2 regions of the Streptomyces sp. NPDC023838 genome follow, and region 2 is predicted to be linked to the other one. Evidence: riboswitches for the same ligand, from Rfam matches in the RefSeq annotation. Region 2 holds a riboswitch; the other holds the start of a gene.
What was found. Region 2 has a riboswitch for cyclic di-AMP ahead of AB0G17_RS15890 (C40 family peptidase). Riboswitches for the same ligand answer to the same signal wherever they lie in the genome.
Positions count from the first base shown of each region.

Region 1 (8,456 bases), on a different contig from region 2:
CCACGTCCTGAACGCCCCGTCCCCGGCGGCGACCGCGTCCCTGCCGATCGGCCGCGAGGTGGCCCGACGGGCGCTGGGGGTGCTGGGGGCGGCGCGGGTGTGAGCGGGCGGCCCCGGGAGCCGGGCACGTAGAATCCCGTCATTGTGTCTGAGCAGCTCCCCGCCCCCGTCCCCCGCCCCAAGGGCGAGCCCCGGTTTCCCGGGGGTCCCGTCGCCGACCCCGCCGGGTCGCACCACGAGCGGCGGATCCGCAGTTTCCAGCCGCGCCGCAGCAGGGTGACCACCGGCCAGGGCGAGTACCTGGAGCGGCTGTGGCCCCAGTGGGGGCTCGACATCGACGGGCGCGGCACGCTCGACCTGGGCGAGATGTTCGGCGGGCTGCCCGTCGTCCTGGAGATCGGCTTCGGGATGGGCGAGGCGACCGCCGAGATGGCCGCCGCCGATCCCGGCACCGGCATCCTCGCCGTCGACGTGCACACCCCCGGCCAGGGCAACCTCCTCGGGCTCGCCGAGCGCGGCGGCCTCACCAACGTGCGCGTCGCCAACGGGGACGCGATCATCCTGCTGCGCGAGATGCTGGAGCCGGAGTCGCTGGACGGGCTGCGCGTCTACTTCCCGGACCCCTGGCCCAAGAAGCGCCACCACAAGCGCCGCATCATCCAGCCCGACTTCCTCACCCTCGCCGCCCCCCGGCTCAAGCCCGGTGCCGTACTGCACTGCGCCACCGACTGGGAGCCGTACGCCGAGCAGATGCTGGAGGTGCTGAACGCGCACCCGGCGTTCGAGAACACCCAGCCGGACGGCGGCTACGCGCCCAGGCCCGGGTTCCGGCCGCTCACGCGCTTCGAGGGGCAGGGCCTCGACAAGGGCCACGTGGTCCACGACCTGCTCTTCACCCGCGCCGCCGAGCTGCCCCCGGAGCCGCACGCCGAGCAGCACCCCGGGCAGCGCTCGGAGCAGTCCTCCGAGCAGCCCTCCGCCTGACCGCGACCCCACGCACCGTCGCGCATTGTCCGTACCCCTCGTTAGGGTCGTCTGGTGTCGTCCGAGTCGCTTCCGCAACGCCAGCCGCCGGGCCCGCTCCAGCCGGTCCCGGAGCGCGGCGCCGAGCCGCGGTTCGACGCCGTGCCCGAGCGCGCCAAATGGCGCTACCGGCCGCGGCGGGACTTCTGGCGCTCCAAGGCCGTCCGGGCCGGCGCGCTGATCACCCTGCTCGCCCTGTGCGGACTGGTCATCCTCGCCATCGTGCGGGAACAGACCGGCACCGAGGGGTTCCTGGTGGGGCTCGCGCTGGCCGTGCTGCCCGTGCCGCTGCTCGCCGCCGCGTTCCGCTGGCTCGACCGCGTGGACCCGGGCCCGTGGCGCAACCTGCTGTTCGCCTTCGCCTGGGGCGCGTGCGCCGCCGCACTGGTGGCGATCATCGCCAACTCGTTCGCGACCAAGTGGATAGCCACCGCGACCGCCGACCCGTCCTCCGCCGACCACCTCGGCGCGACCGTCATCGCGCCGATCGTCGAGGAGAGCGCCAAGGCGGCGGCCGTGCTGCTGCTCTTCCTGTTCCGAAGACGGGATTTCAAGGGGATAGTCGACGGCGTCGTCGTCGCGGGCTTCACCGCGACCGGCTTCGCCTTCACCGAGAACATCCTCTATCTGGGCAACGCCTTCGGCGAGGACCAGGTCAGCCACACCGCGGGCCTCTCCTCGACGACCGCGGCGACGTTCTTCGTACGGATCGTGATGTCGCCGTTCGCGCACCCGCTGTTCACGGTGTGCACCGGCATCGGCTTCGGGGCGGCCGCGCTCGCCGCGCCCGGCCGCCGCTGGCGCCGTATCGGTCTGCCGCTGCTCGGGCTGCTGTCCGCGATGGGGATGCACGCGCTCTGGAACGGCTCGTCGTCGTTCGGGACGTACGGGTTCTACCTCGTCTACATCGCGTTCATGGTCCCCGTCTTCGGCCTGCTCACCTGGCTGGCGGTCTGGAGCCGCCAGCGGGAGCTGCGCACGGTCGCGGCCGAGCTGCCCGCGTACGCGGCGGCGGGCTGGCTGGGCCCGGCCGAACCGCTCGCGCTCTCCTCGATGCGGGCCCGCTCGATGGCCCGCGACTTCGCGCACCGCACCTACGGCGGCAAGCGGGCGGCGCGGACGGTCGCGGAGTACGAGGCCTTCGCGACGGCCCTGGCGTTCCTGCGCCGCCGGGCCCGCCGCGCCCAGGCAGGACCGGACTTCACCGCCCGCGAGCAGGAGCTGCTGCACCACCTGTGGGCGCGCAGGGAGGTGGCCGGGCCCTCGCTGCTGTACGCGGCGGGCGCGGCGGGCCGCATCTGGATCCCGCCCCAGCCGTACCCGTACGGACACCGGGCCGCCCCGTACGGCTACCACCAGGAACCGCCGTACGGCTACAACCAGGCCTCCCCGTACAACCACAACCAGGCCTCCCCGTACAACCACAACCCCTATCTGCGCGGGGGCGGCTGAGAGGACCGCTGCTGCGGCCGCCAACGCCCAGGCCGCCAAGCCCCAGGCCGACGAGACCTGGGCCGCCAAGACCTACGCCGAGGCCGTCTTCAGCTCGCTCAGCTCCGCGTCCGTGAGCTCCAGCTCCGCGACCGCGAGGAGCGCGGGCAGCTGCTCGACCGTACGGGCCGAGGCGATCGGGGCGACCACGGTCGGCTGGGCCGCGAGCCAGGCGAGCGCGACGCTCGCGGGCTCGGCGCCATGGGCCCGGGCGATGCGGTCGAGCGCGGCCAGCACCTTCGTACCCCGGTCGGTTTCCAGGTGCTTGGCGGCGCTCCCGGCCCGCGCGCTGTCCACGTTCTGGCCCGGGCGGTACTTGCCGGTGAGGAACCCGGAGGCGAGCGCGAAATAGGGAACCGCGGCCAGGCCCGAGCGGGCGGCGGTGTCCTGGAGGCGGCCCTCGTAGGTGTCGCGCGAGACCAGGTTGTAGTGCGGCTGGAGGGCGACGTACTTGGTGAGGCCCTCGCGGTCGGAGAAGTCCAGCGAGTCCTGGAGCCGTTCCGGGGAGATGTTGGAGGCGGCTACGGCGCGCACCTTGCCCTCCCGCACCAGCTGGTCGAGGGCGGTGACGATCTCCTCGACCGGGACGGACTCGTCGTCGAAGTGCGTGTAGTACAGGTCGATGTAATCCGTGCCCAGCCGGCGCAGCGACGCCTCGGCGGCGGCCTTGATCGTGGGGGCCGCCAGCCCCTTGAACCGCGGGTGGGCGCCCGCCTTGGTGGCGACGACGACGTCCTCCCGGTTGCCGCGCTCGGCCAGCCACTTGCCGATGATCTCCTCGGACTCGCCGCCCTCGTTGCCGGGGACCCAGGACGAGTACGCGTCGGCGGTGTCCACGAAGTTGCCGCCCGCCGCGGTGTAGGCGTCGAGCACCGCGAACGAGGCGGCCGCGTCGGCGGTCCAGCCGAAGACGTTGCCGCCGAGGGCGAGCGGGAAGACGGAGAGGTCGGAGGAGCCGAGGGGGCGCAAAGAGGTCATGGGGGGTGCAACGGGCGGGCGGGCCACGGCTATTCCGCGCCCCCGCCCGCGTCCCTGCGGCGGACTTACGGGTTGAGGCCCTTCGACTGCAGCCACCCCATCGGGTCGATGCCCGTCCCGCCCGGAGTGTGCACCTCCAGGTGGAGGTGCGGGCCCGTCACGTTGCCGGTGGCGCCGACGCGTCCGATCGTCTCGCCGGTCGTCACCTTCTGGCCCGCGCTGACGGCGATCGACGACTGGTGGCAGTACCAGAGCTCGGAGCCGTCCTCCAGCTCGATGACCGTGCGGTAGCCGTACGAGCCGGACCAGCCCGCCGACTTGACCGTGCCGCCGTGTATCGCCTTGAGCGGGGTGCCGGTCGGGGCGGCGAAGTCGAGGCCGGTGTGGTGGCCGGAGGACCACATCGAGCCGGCCTCGCCGAACGTCGAGGTGATCGTGTACGAGGCGACCGGGAGCGAGTAGCTCTTGGCGAGCTCGGCGAGCCGCTCCTCCTCCGCCTTCTTGGCGGCGGCCTCCTCGGCGGCCTTCTTCTCGGCCGCCGCCTTCTGCTCCGCGGCGCTCTGCGCGGCCTTCGCCTCGGCCGCCGCCTTCTGTGCCGCGGCCTTCTCGGCGGCCGCCTTCGCCTCGGCCTCGGCGTCGTTCTGCTGCTGCTCGGCCTGCTGGAGGATGCGGGCGCGCAGGGCCTCGCCGGCGCCGGTGGCGCCCTGTTCGGCGTCGGCCCGGGAGACGCCGGCCATGGTGAGGGGGGCGCTCGCGACGGCCTGGTCGGCCCGGTCGGCCGGGGAGGGGTCGGCCTTCTCGTCGCCCGCGATGTCGGAGATCAGCGTGCCCACGCCCGGCAGGGACTTGACGTCGGGGAGGTTGTTCGCGACCGAGTCGGGCAGGGATATGGAGACCGGCGGCTTGGTCTGGGCGCTGGCCATGCCGCCCGCGCCGACGGCCGCGATGACGCCGACGCCGAGGACGGTTGAGCTGCGGGCGAGTCCGCCGCGCTGCTTGGCGACGCGGTGTCTGCCGCGTACGGAGCGCACGGACTCCTCGGTGGGGTCCCACTCCTCCCACACCTCGGTGTCACTGGGCGCGGGCCCGTACAGGGAGACGGGGGGAACCGGCGGGGTGCCGAGGGCAGGCTCGTTGGACGCCACGGAGGCGCACTCCTTTCCTTCCTTCTCGCCTACCGGGTTAGCTGACGGGTTCGGAGCAGGAAGGTCTCCTACGGGCACCTTTCGAAGGTGCAAAGGTGCCCGATTCACCCCAAGTTGGTGGTTCCCCGGTTCCCTCGCGGGATTCGGCGCACGCGCGCGGTGCCGCCTATGACGACGGCTGGGACGACCGCGCTGCGTTATCGAACGTTAATAGACAGCGGGACCGGATTCCAAGCTGTTCCCGGTGATCGTTGGGGACAACTGATGGCGGTGTGTCAACTGTTGCGCGCAGGGAGGTTGTTCGACTACGCGCCGTCACGGCACCACGGGCATCGTCCGCCGCCGCTCCGGCTGCCGCTCGCCGGGCCGCCCCACCGCGAGCAGCGCCATGTCGTCGTTCGCACCCCCGCCCGTATGTCTGCGCACGTCGTCGACGAGCGCGTCCAGGACCTGGGCCGGTCCTGGGAAGATGCGGCCGCGCAGCCGCTCGTACGGGTCGTAGAAGACCCCGGGCGGATCGATGGAGCGCGCCTCGGAGAGGCCGTCGGTGTAGAAGAGCAGCGTCGCCCCGGCCGGGAAGGGGTACGCGTCGGCCCGGTCCGGCCACACCCCCAGGTCCGCCATCCCCAGCGGCAGGGCCGGGTCGGTCGGGGCGAGGACGTCCACCGCCCCGTCGGCGTGGAGCAGCAGCGGCTCGGGGTGACCCCGGTTCACCAGGCGTACGGACCCGGCGCCGCGCGGGATCTCGGCGAGCACGGCCGTGGTGAACCCCTCGACGGCGTCCAGACCGTCGCGCCGGGCGCCCTCCCGGGTCAGCGCGCGCTCCAGCCGCCCGGCCACCGCCTCCAGGGTCGTCTCCTGCTCGGCCGCCTCCCGGAACGCCCCGATGACCACGGCCACCGTCTCCACCGCCTCCAGCCCCTTGCCCCGCACGTCCCCGACGACCAGGCGCACCCCGTACGGCGTGTCCTGGACGGCGAAGAGGTCCCCGCCGATGAAAGCGCCGGCCTGGGCCGCCTCGTACCGCGCGGCCACCTGGAGACCGCCGATGCGCTCAGCGGGCGTGGGCAGCACGGCGCGCTGGGCGGTCTCCGCGATGACCCGTGCCGAGGCGAGGCGCTCGCCGCTGCGGCGCAGCATGCGGTTGGTGAAGAGGGCGAGCACGCCGACGGTGGTGACGGTGAACAGCTCGCTGACCGCCTCGCCGGTACTGGGGATGTCGTGCAGATACTCCGTGAGCAGCACCGCCGCGACCGCCGAGGCGCCCGCGACGGCCGTGCCGAGCGGGCCGAAGAACGGGGCCGCGATCAGGGGCGCGGCCGCGAAGAGGGCGGCGGCGGTCAGGTCGGGCGGCGTCGCCGCGTCGAGGACGATCCCGGCGACCAGCAGCACCAGGGGCAGCGCGCGCGCCAGGGCGAGCCGCCGGGAGCCCTCCCGGCCGCCGCCGTCCGATCGCTGCCGCACCTGTGTGGTCTCCTGCCCGTCCGCATGGGCCGCCGACGTTCCGCGCCCCACCCAGGGTGTCCGGCTCGGCCGCGCGCGGCGAGCCCACCTCGGCCAACCGGGTGCGGCCTCAGCGCCCCGCCGCAGCGCCCGCCTCAGTTGCCCGCCTCAGTTGCCCGCCCTAGTGCCGGTCCGCGCCCGTGGCGATCAGCCGCGCCCGGCACCGGCGGGGCCCCGCCCGGCCCCGTACACACGTCCCCCGGGCGTGGCGCCGGGCCGCCGGGCCGCCGTGCACGGAAGGGACGCCGCCCCTGGCGTACGAGGGCGGGGAGACCCAGGGCGGGGCGGGCGACAGGGGCAGCGACAGGGACAGACACATCAGCAGCCCGCACAGGGCGACGAACAGCGGCACCGCGGGCACCTTCCGCCGCGTCGCCGCCCGCAGCAGTCCCGCCAGACGCTCGCGCATAGCACACGTGAGACTACTGTACGTGGGCACCTCGGTCGGCGGGGTGACGGTCGGCCTACACCTTCGGGCGTCGCGGTGCACGCGTCCGTCGGCGCAGGGCCGGGGGAAAGCCAAAGGCCCGGCACATTTTCATGTGCCGGGCCCAAGGACTTCAGTAGCGGGGACAGGATTTGAACCTGCGACCTCTGGGTTATGAGCCCAGCGAGCTACCGAGCTGCTCCACCCCGCGTCGGTAAACACAACTGTACGGCATGCGGGGCGGTGCTCCGAACCGGTTAACGGGGGACGCTCACGGGGACCTCTCCCTGCCGGTCAAACGGGGGCGCTCACGGGAACCTCTCCCTGCCGGTCAAACGGGGGCGCTCACGGGAGCCTCGCCGTGGCTCCCTCCGCAGGGCGTTTCTGCGGGCGGTCCGCTCAGGCCGCTTCCCAGTGGCCCCGGGCCGCCGCCAGCACGAACCCCGGACCGAAGCCGATGATCAGGCCCGACTGCCGGTCGCCGGGGGCTTGCGCGTAGGTGCGGGCGAGGACGTCGAGGACGGCCGAGCCGCCCAGGTTCCCGTTGGCCGCCAGGCTCGCCCAGGCGTGCCGCAGATCGCCGTGGTCGCGGTCTCCGTTCAGGCCGAACCCGGCGGCCGCGTCCTCCAGGACCCGGGGCCCGCCGGGGTGGACGACCGCGAATTCGAGGGCGCGGCCGCTGCCGCCGAGCCATTTGCGTACCGCCGGGAGGCTGTCGTTGAGCGCGGCGGTGGCGGCGGACGTGGAGTCGAAGTGCAGCCCGGCGCCCGAGAGGCGGCCCCGGTAGCGGTCGATGCTGTCGGGCAGGACGTACTCGAAGGTGTCCTCGATGACGAACCCGGGCCCGCTCCAGGTCGGGCTGCCCGAGACGACGACCGCGCCCGAGCCGTCCCCGAAGAGCACCTTGTAGATCATCGATTCGCGGCTGGTGTCGCTGTGGTTGTACGTGGCCGTCGACAGGCACTCGGCGACGACGACCAGGACGTGCGAGCCCGGGTGCGCGGCGATGTCCTGGTGCGCCCGGACCAGGCCGTGCGCGCCGCCCGCGCAGCCGACGGTCGACATGGGGACGCGGCGTACGTCCGGCCGCAGGCCCAGCTCCCGTACGAGGGCGACGTCGAGGGACGGCACGGTCCAGGAGGTGGTGTGGCTGGTGACGAGGCAGTCGATGTCGTCGGGGGCGAGGCCCGCGTGGACCAGGGCCTGTCGCCCGGAGCGGACCGCGAGCCCCAGCGCGTCCTCGTACGCCGTCCTGTTGCGCTCCTCGATGGTGGCATTTCCGGCCACGGTCGGGGCGTCGAGGGGGCGGGTGAAACGGCGGGTGCGGACGGTGGTGGCCCGGGCGATCCGCAGGTGCGCCTCCAGCCGCGGCCGATCGGGGTTGGCACGTCGGATGTCCGCGCAGATCTCATCCGTGGCGATGACGTGGTCCGGCAGCGCTATGGCAGGGAGGGCTATGTGAGCGGGCACGAGTGAGCTCCCTCGGGTGGCCGACGAGCGAAACCTCAACCTACTTGAGACGGCTGGAATTCGTCCCTGAGAATTCGAACAGAGCTCAGCCGGAGGGAGTCGTTCCGCGCGCTGTCCCGCCCCCGGGACCCGCCGGTCGTACGCTCAGCTCGTCAACGGCGCGCTCAGCACGGGGTGACGGCTGACGAGCGACGCCCCCGGGGTGTAGAGCAGCAGCATCACCCGTGCCCCGGGCGAGGTGACCGGCTCGGCCACACAGGTCGTCACCCATCCGGGCCCCAACTGGCTGTGCCTGATGGGCCGTTCGGAGCCGTCGGGGTACGGGATCGGGGTCGCCCCGGTCTCCCGGTAGAGCGGCCCGGCGACGGGATCGGCCTGCACTTCTTCCTCCAACCGCCGCAGCTCCGCGTGGTTGGGCC
Region 1 covers NZ_JBFAAD010000003.1:19,048-27,503, forward strand. Annotated here, with positions in the region: gene lhgO (L-2-hydroxyglutarate oxidase) at 1-103, shown strand, start outside; gene trmB (tRNA (guanosine(46)-N7)-methyltransferase TrmB) at 145-984, shown strand; gene AB0G17_RS04355 (PrsW family intramembrane metalloprotease) at 1,039-2,475, shown strand; gene AB0G17_RS04360 (aldo/keto reductase) at 2,548-3,492, opposite strand; gene AB0G17_RS04365 (M23 family metallopeptidase) at 3,558-4,586, opposite strand; cyclic di-AMP (ydaO/yuaA leader) riboswitch at 4,649-4,796, opposite strand; gene AB0G17_RS04370 (PP2C family protein-serine/threonine phosphatase) at 4,953-6,101, opposite strand; gene AB0G17_RS04375 (hypothetical protein) at 6,262-6,549, opposite strand; tRNA gene AB0G17_RS04380 (tRNA-Met) at 6,705-6,778, opposite strand; gene AB0G17_RS04385 (PhlD) at 6,967-8,037, opposite strand; gene AB0G17_RS04390 (helix-turn-helix domain-containing protein) at 8,182-8,456, opposite strand, start outside.
Region 1: linked by a shared signal. The riboswitch ahead of AB0G17_RS04365 (M23 family metallopeptidase) and the one ahead of AB0G17_RS15890 (C40 family peptidase) in region 2 are both predicted to bind cyclic di-AMP.

Region 2 (3,742 bases):
ACGCCGCCCCCGACCGCGACATCTCGCTGTACATCAACTCCCCCGGCGGCTCGCTCACCGCGATGACGGCGATCTACGACACCATGCGGTACATCACCTGCGACGTGGAGACGGTGTGCATGGGCCAGGCCGCCTCGGCCGCGGCCGTGCTGCTCGCCGCGGGCGCCCCGGGCAAGCGGCTCGCGCTGCCCGGCGCGCGGATCCTGATCCATCAGCCCGCGATCGCCGAACCGATCCAGGGCCAGCCGTCCGACCTGGAGATCTACGCCGATGAACTCCAGCGCGAGCGCGCGCTGTTGACCGATCTGCTGGCCCGGCACACCGGGCAGTCCACCGAGCGGATCAGCGCCGACATCGAGCGGGACACCATCCTCGACGCCGCCGCCGCGGCCCAGTACGGCCTCGTCGACCACGTCATCACCAGCCGCAAGAACTCGGCCGCCGCGCAAGGGAGGTAGAGCCGTGCTGCCCGAACTGCCGCCGCTGCCCGCGCTGACGCGCGCCGAGGGCGAGTTCGTCGACGCGTATCTGGACGCGCTCGACAAGCTGGGCCGGATCAACCCCGCCCGGCACAACGACACCTACGGCGCGCTGCGGGCCGCGCAGGCGCTCGTCGGACGGGCCGTGGCCCTGCGGGACGCGCTGACGACGATGCATCTGCGCGGCGAGACGGAGCTGCACTCCGAGACGCTGGCGCGGGTGCTGCGGATCCTCGACGGGGAACGCCGGGCGGGCCGCCTCACGATGCCGCCGCCGTCAGCCGCGAGTTGACGCCGCGGCGTCCGCGCACCCGCGCGCTGGTACGAGTGGGCGTCCCACGTTCGGACCATCCGATGGTCCGAACGACGGACCGCAAATGTTGCTCCGAATGCGCAGACACCGACCGGAATGAATCGTTCCGTCGCCGGTACGACGCAGGTCGGACACCCTGTCAGAAGTGTTGAAACATCGATGTCCACCCGAACGGGTCAGTCGTGAGGAGCCTCACAAAACGCCGTTTCGGCTCGGAAATCCGACACTTCGTGAGCCAAGATCCCTTCCGACGACAAGCCCCCGCCACCGCGGCGGGGCGGTCCGGGCGGACGCCGAGTCCTGCCGCCGTACCCGGACGACTGGTCGAACGAGTGGATCGGCAGGAGTGGAGGACCCGATTACGGCGGGCCCACCGGGAGACCGGGAGGCCCTTGGGGTGAAGCCGCGACAGCGGCCGGGCGTCTTCGCCAGTCCGAACCCGACAGGTCATCCTTCGCAGGCGGTTTGACGAAGGGTCGCGCATGTCTGCGCAGAAGAACTACGTTCCGTCCCTGCTGACCCGAGTCGGCGCGGTCTCCGCCCTCACCCTCGCCGCAGTCGGCGGCACGATGCTGGCGCCGGGCGCCAGTGGTGAGGCGAGCGCCGCGACACTCGCGACGAAGGCGCTCAACGTCGCCGCGTCGAAGAAGGGCGCGCCTTACCAGTACGGTGCCAGCGGCCCGTACCGCTTCGACTGCTCGGGGCTCACCCTCTACTCGTTCAAGCAGGCGGGCAAGAAGCTGCCGCGCACCAGCCAGCAGCAGTACAACAGCACCCGCCACATCACGTCGTCCGCGCGCGAGCGCGGGGACCTGGTGTTCTTCCACTCCGGCTCGAACGTCTACCACGTGGGGATCTACGCCGGGGACGGCAAGATATGGCATTCCCCCAAGAGCGGGTCCGTGGTCCGGCTGGAGAAGATCTGGTCGAAGAGCGTCTGGTACGGGCGCGTGCGCTGACGCAGCCGACACGGGCCGGTGAGCGTGGCGGGCCGGGCAACCCGCCCGCCCGCGCTCACCGCGCCCCGTGCTCGCTCACAGGCAAACCACCCGCCAGCCGCGTCCCCAACCTCACTGGGCAATACACCTAGGTCTGCACCGGCGCCGTCCACGGCAGCGCGATCCAGACGGTCTTGCCGCCCTCCGGCGTCGGCGTGACGGAAAGCCGCCCCCCGTACTCGGCGGCGAGCCAGCGGATGATCACCATGCCGCGTCCGTTGTCCTGCTGGACGGCGGCGGGAAGACGTTTCGGCCAGCGGGGGTGGCTGTCCGTGACGCCGATGTGGAGCTGCTCGTCGCGTTCGAGGCGCAGGTCCACGGTGAAGGTGGGCGACTGGCCGAGGGTGTGCTGCACGGCGTTGGTCGCGAGCTCGGAGACGATCAGGCGGATCGTGTCGGCGGTATCGTCGTCCGACGGAAGACCCCACTCGGTGAGTACGCCGGCGACATGCCTGCGGGCGGCGGAGACCGAGGCGGGATCGCTCGGCAGAGTGACGGTTGATTCTTGGTGGTCTGCCATGGCGACGCTGTCCCTTTCCCACCCGGGCCGGCCTGCTGGACGCGCAGCGAGCGGACAAACGCGAGGACGGCCCGGACTTGTGCTTCGCGCCAGAGTGCCACTCATCGTGCCGCCGGATGCGCCGATCCACCAAGATGTGCATATATCTGTCGCTCAAAGCGGTGAACTCTGCGACGAAGGACCGTATTTGGGCGCCACACTTGCCCATCGCCCGCATCCCGGCCGGGTGGAAGGAGACCGACATGTGGCACGGCCCCGCGGTACGCCGCCGCAAACTCGGCGAGGAACTGCGCCGGCTGCGCTGCGCGGCCGCCCTCACGAGCGGCGAAGTCGCCGGGCACCTGGGCTGGCACCAGTCCAAGGTGAGCCGGATCGAGACCGGCCGCAGCGGAGTGAAGCCCGTCGACGTGGCCCTTCTCCTTGAGGTGTACGGGGTTGAGGACCCCGAACTGCGGGCGCTGCTCGAAGCGCTGGCGGGAGCGGCGGACGGGCGCGGCAGCCAGTGGTGGCAGGCCTACCGGGGACTGCTGCCGCCGCAGTACCGGGACTTCATCAGCCTGGAGTCACAGGCGTCGGCGGCGCGCACCCTGGAGACGTCCGTGGTGCCGGGGCTGCTCCAGACTCCCGAGTACGCCCGCGCGGTGACCCGGGCGGCCCTCGGCGGGCTCGACCCGGCGCGGGTGGACTCCCTGGTGGAGGTGCGGCTGGCACGCCAGGAGGTGCTGCGGGCCGATCCGCCGCTGGAGCTGAGCGCGGTGGTCGACGAGGCGGCGCTGCACCGCGAGGTGGGCGGGGCGGCCGCGATGCGGCGGCAGTTGCGCCACCTCCTGGAGGCGGCTCAGCTGCCGCAGGTCCGGTTGCGGGTGCTGCCTTTCAGCAGCGGTGGCCATATCGGCCTCACCGGACCTTTCATTATCTTCTCCTTTCCGCACATTTCCGATCTGGACGTGGTTGTTATCGACCACTTGACGAGTAGCCTCTATCTCGAACGGAGAGAAGACCTTGAGGCGTACAGCGCCGCGTTCCACACGGTCGAGGCGCAGGCCCTCTCGTTCAAGGAATCATTGAATCTCATCGCCGTGATGGCTGACGGCGCGTAAGGGAGGCATGATGCCCGCACCCCCCGTGCATGTACCTTCCAGCACTTCTCTGCACGGTGCGCAATGGCGGCGAAGCAGCCGTAGTACAGGAATGAACAATTGCGTCGAGACCGCATTCCTCGACGCCGGACTGCTCGCCGTCCGCGATTCCAAGCGGACCGACGGACCCGCACTGCTCTTTGGAGCACGGGCCTGGCGCAGCTTCCTTTCCGGCCTGCCGGTCGAGCTCGACGAGGCGCTCGACAGCAGGAGTTGACCATGCGAACAGGGGACTAGGCAGGACCGTGCGAACGGGGGACTAGTGACCTGGTTTGGAGATCCTGTCGCAGTAG
Region 2 covers NZ_JBFAAD010000011.1:60-3,801, reverse strand. Annotated here, with positions in the region: gene AB0G17_RS15900 (ATP-dependent Clp protease proteolytic subunit) at 1-458, shown strand, start outside; gene AB0G17_RS15895 (hypothetical protein) at 463-771, shown strand; cyclic di-AMP (ydaO/yuaA leader) riboswitch at 1,087-1,271, shown strand; gene AB0G17_RS15890 (C40 family peptidase) at 1,275-1,751, shown strand; gene AB0G17_RS15885 (ATP-binding protein) at 1,879-2,310, opposite strand; gene AB0G17_RS15880 (helix-turn-helix transcriptional regulator) at 2,553-3,410, shown strand; gene AB0G17_RS15875 (DUF397 domain-containing protein) at 3,421-3,666, shown strand.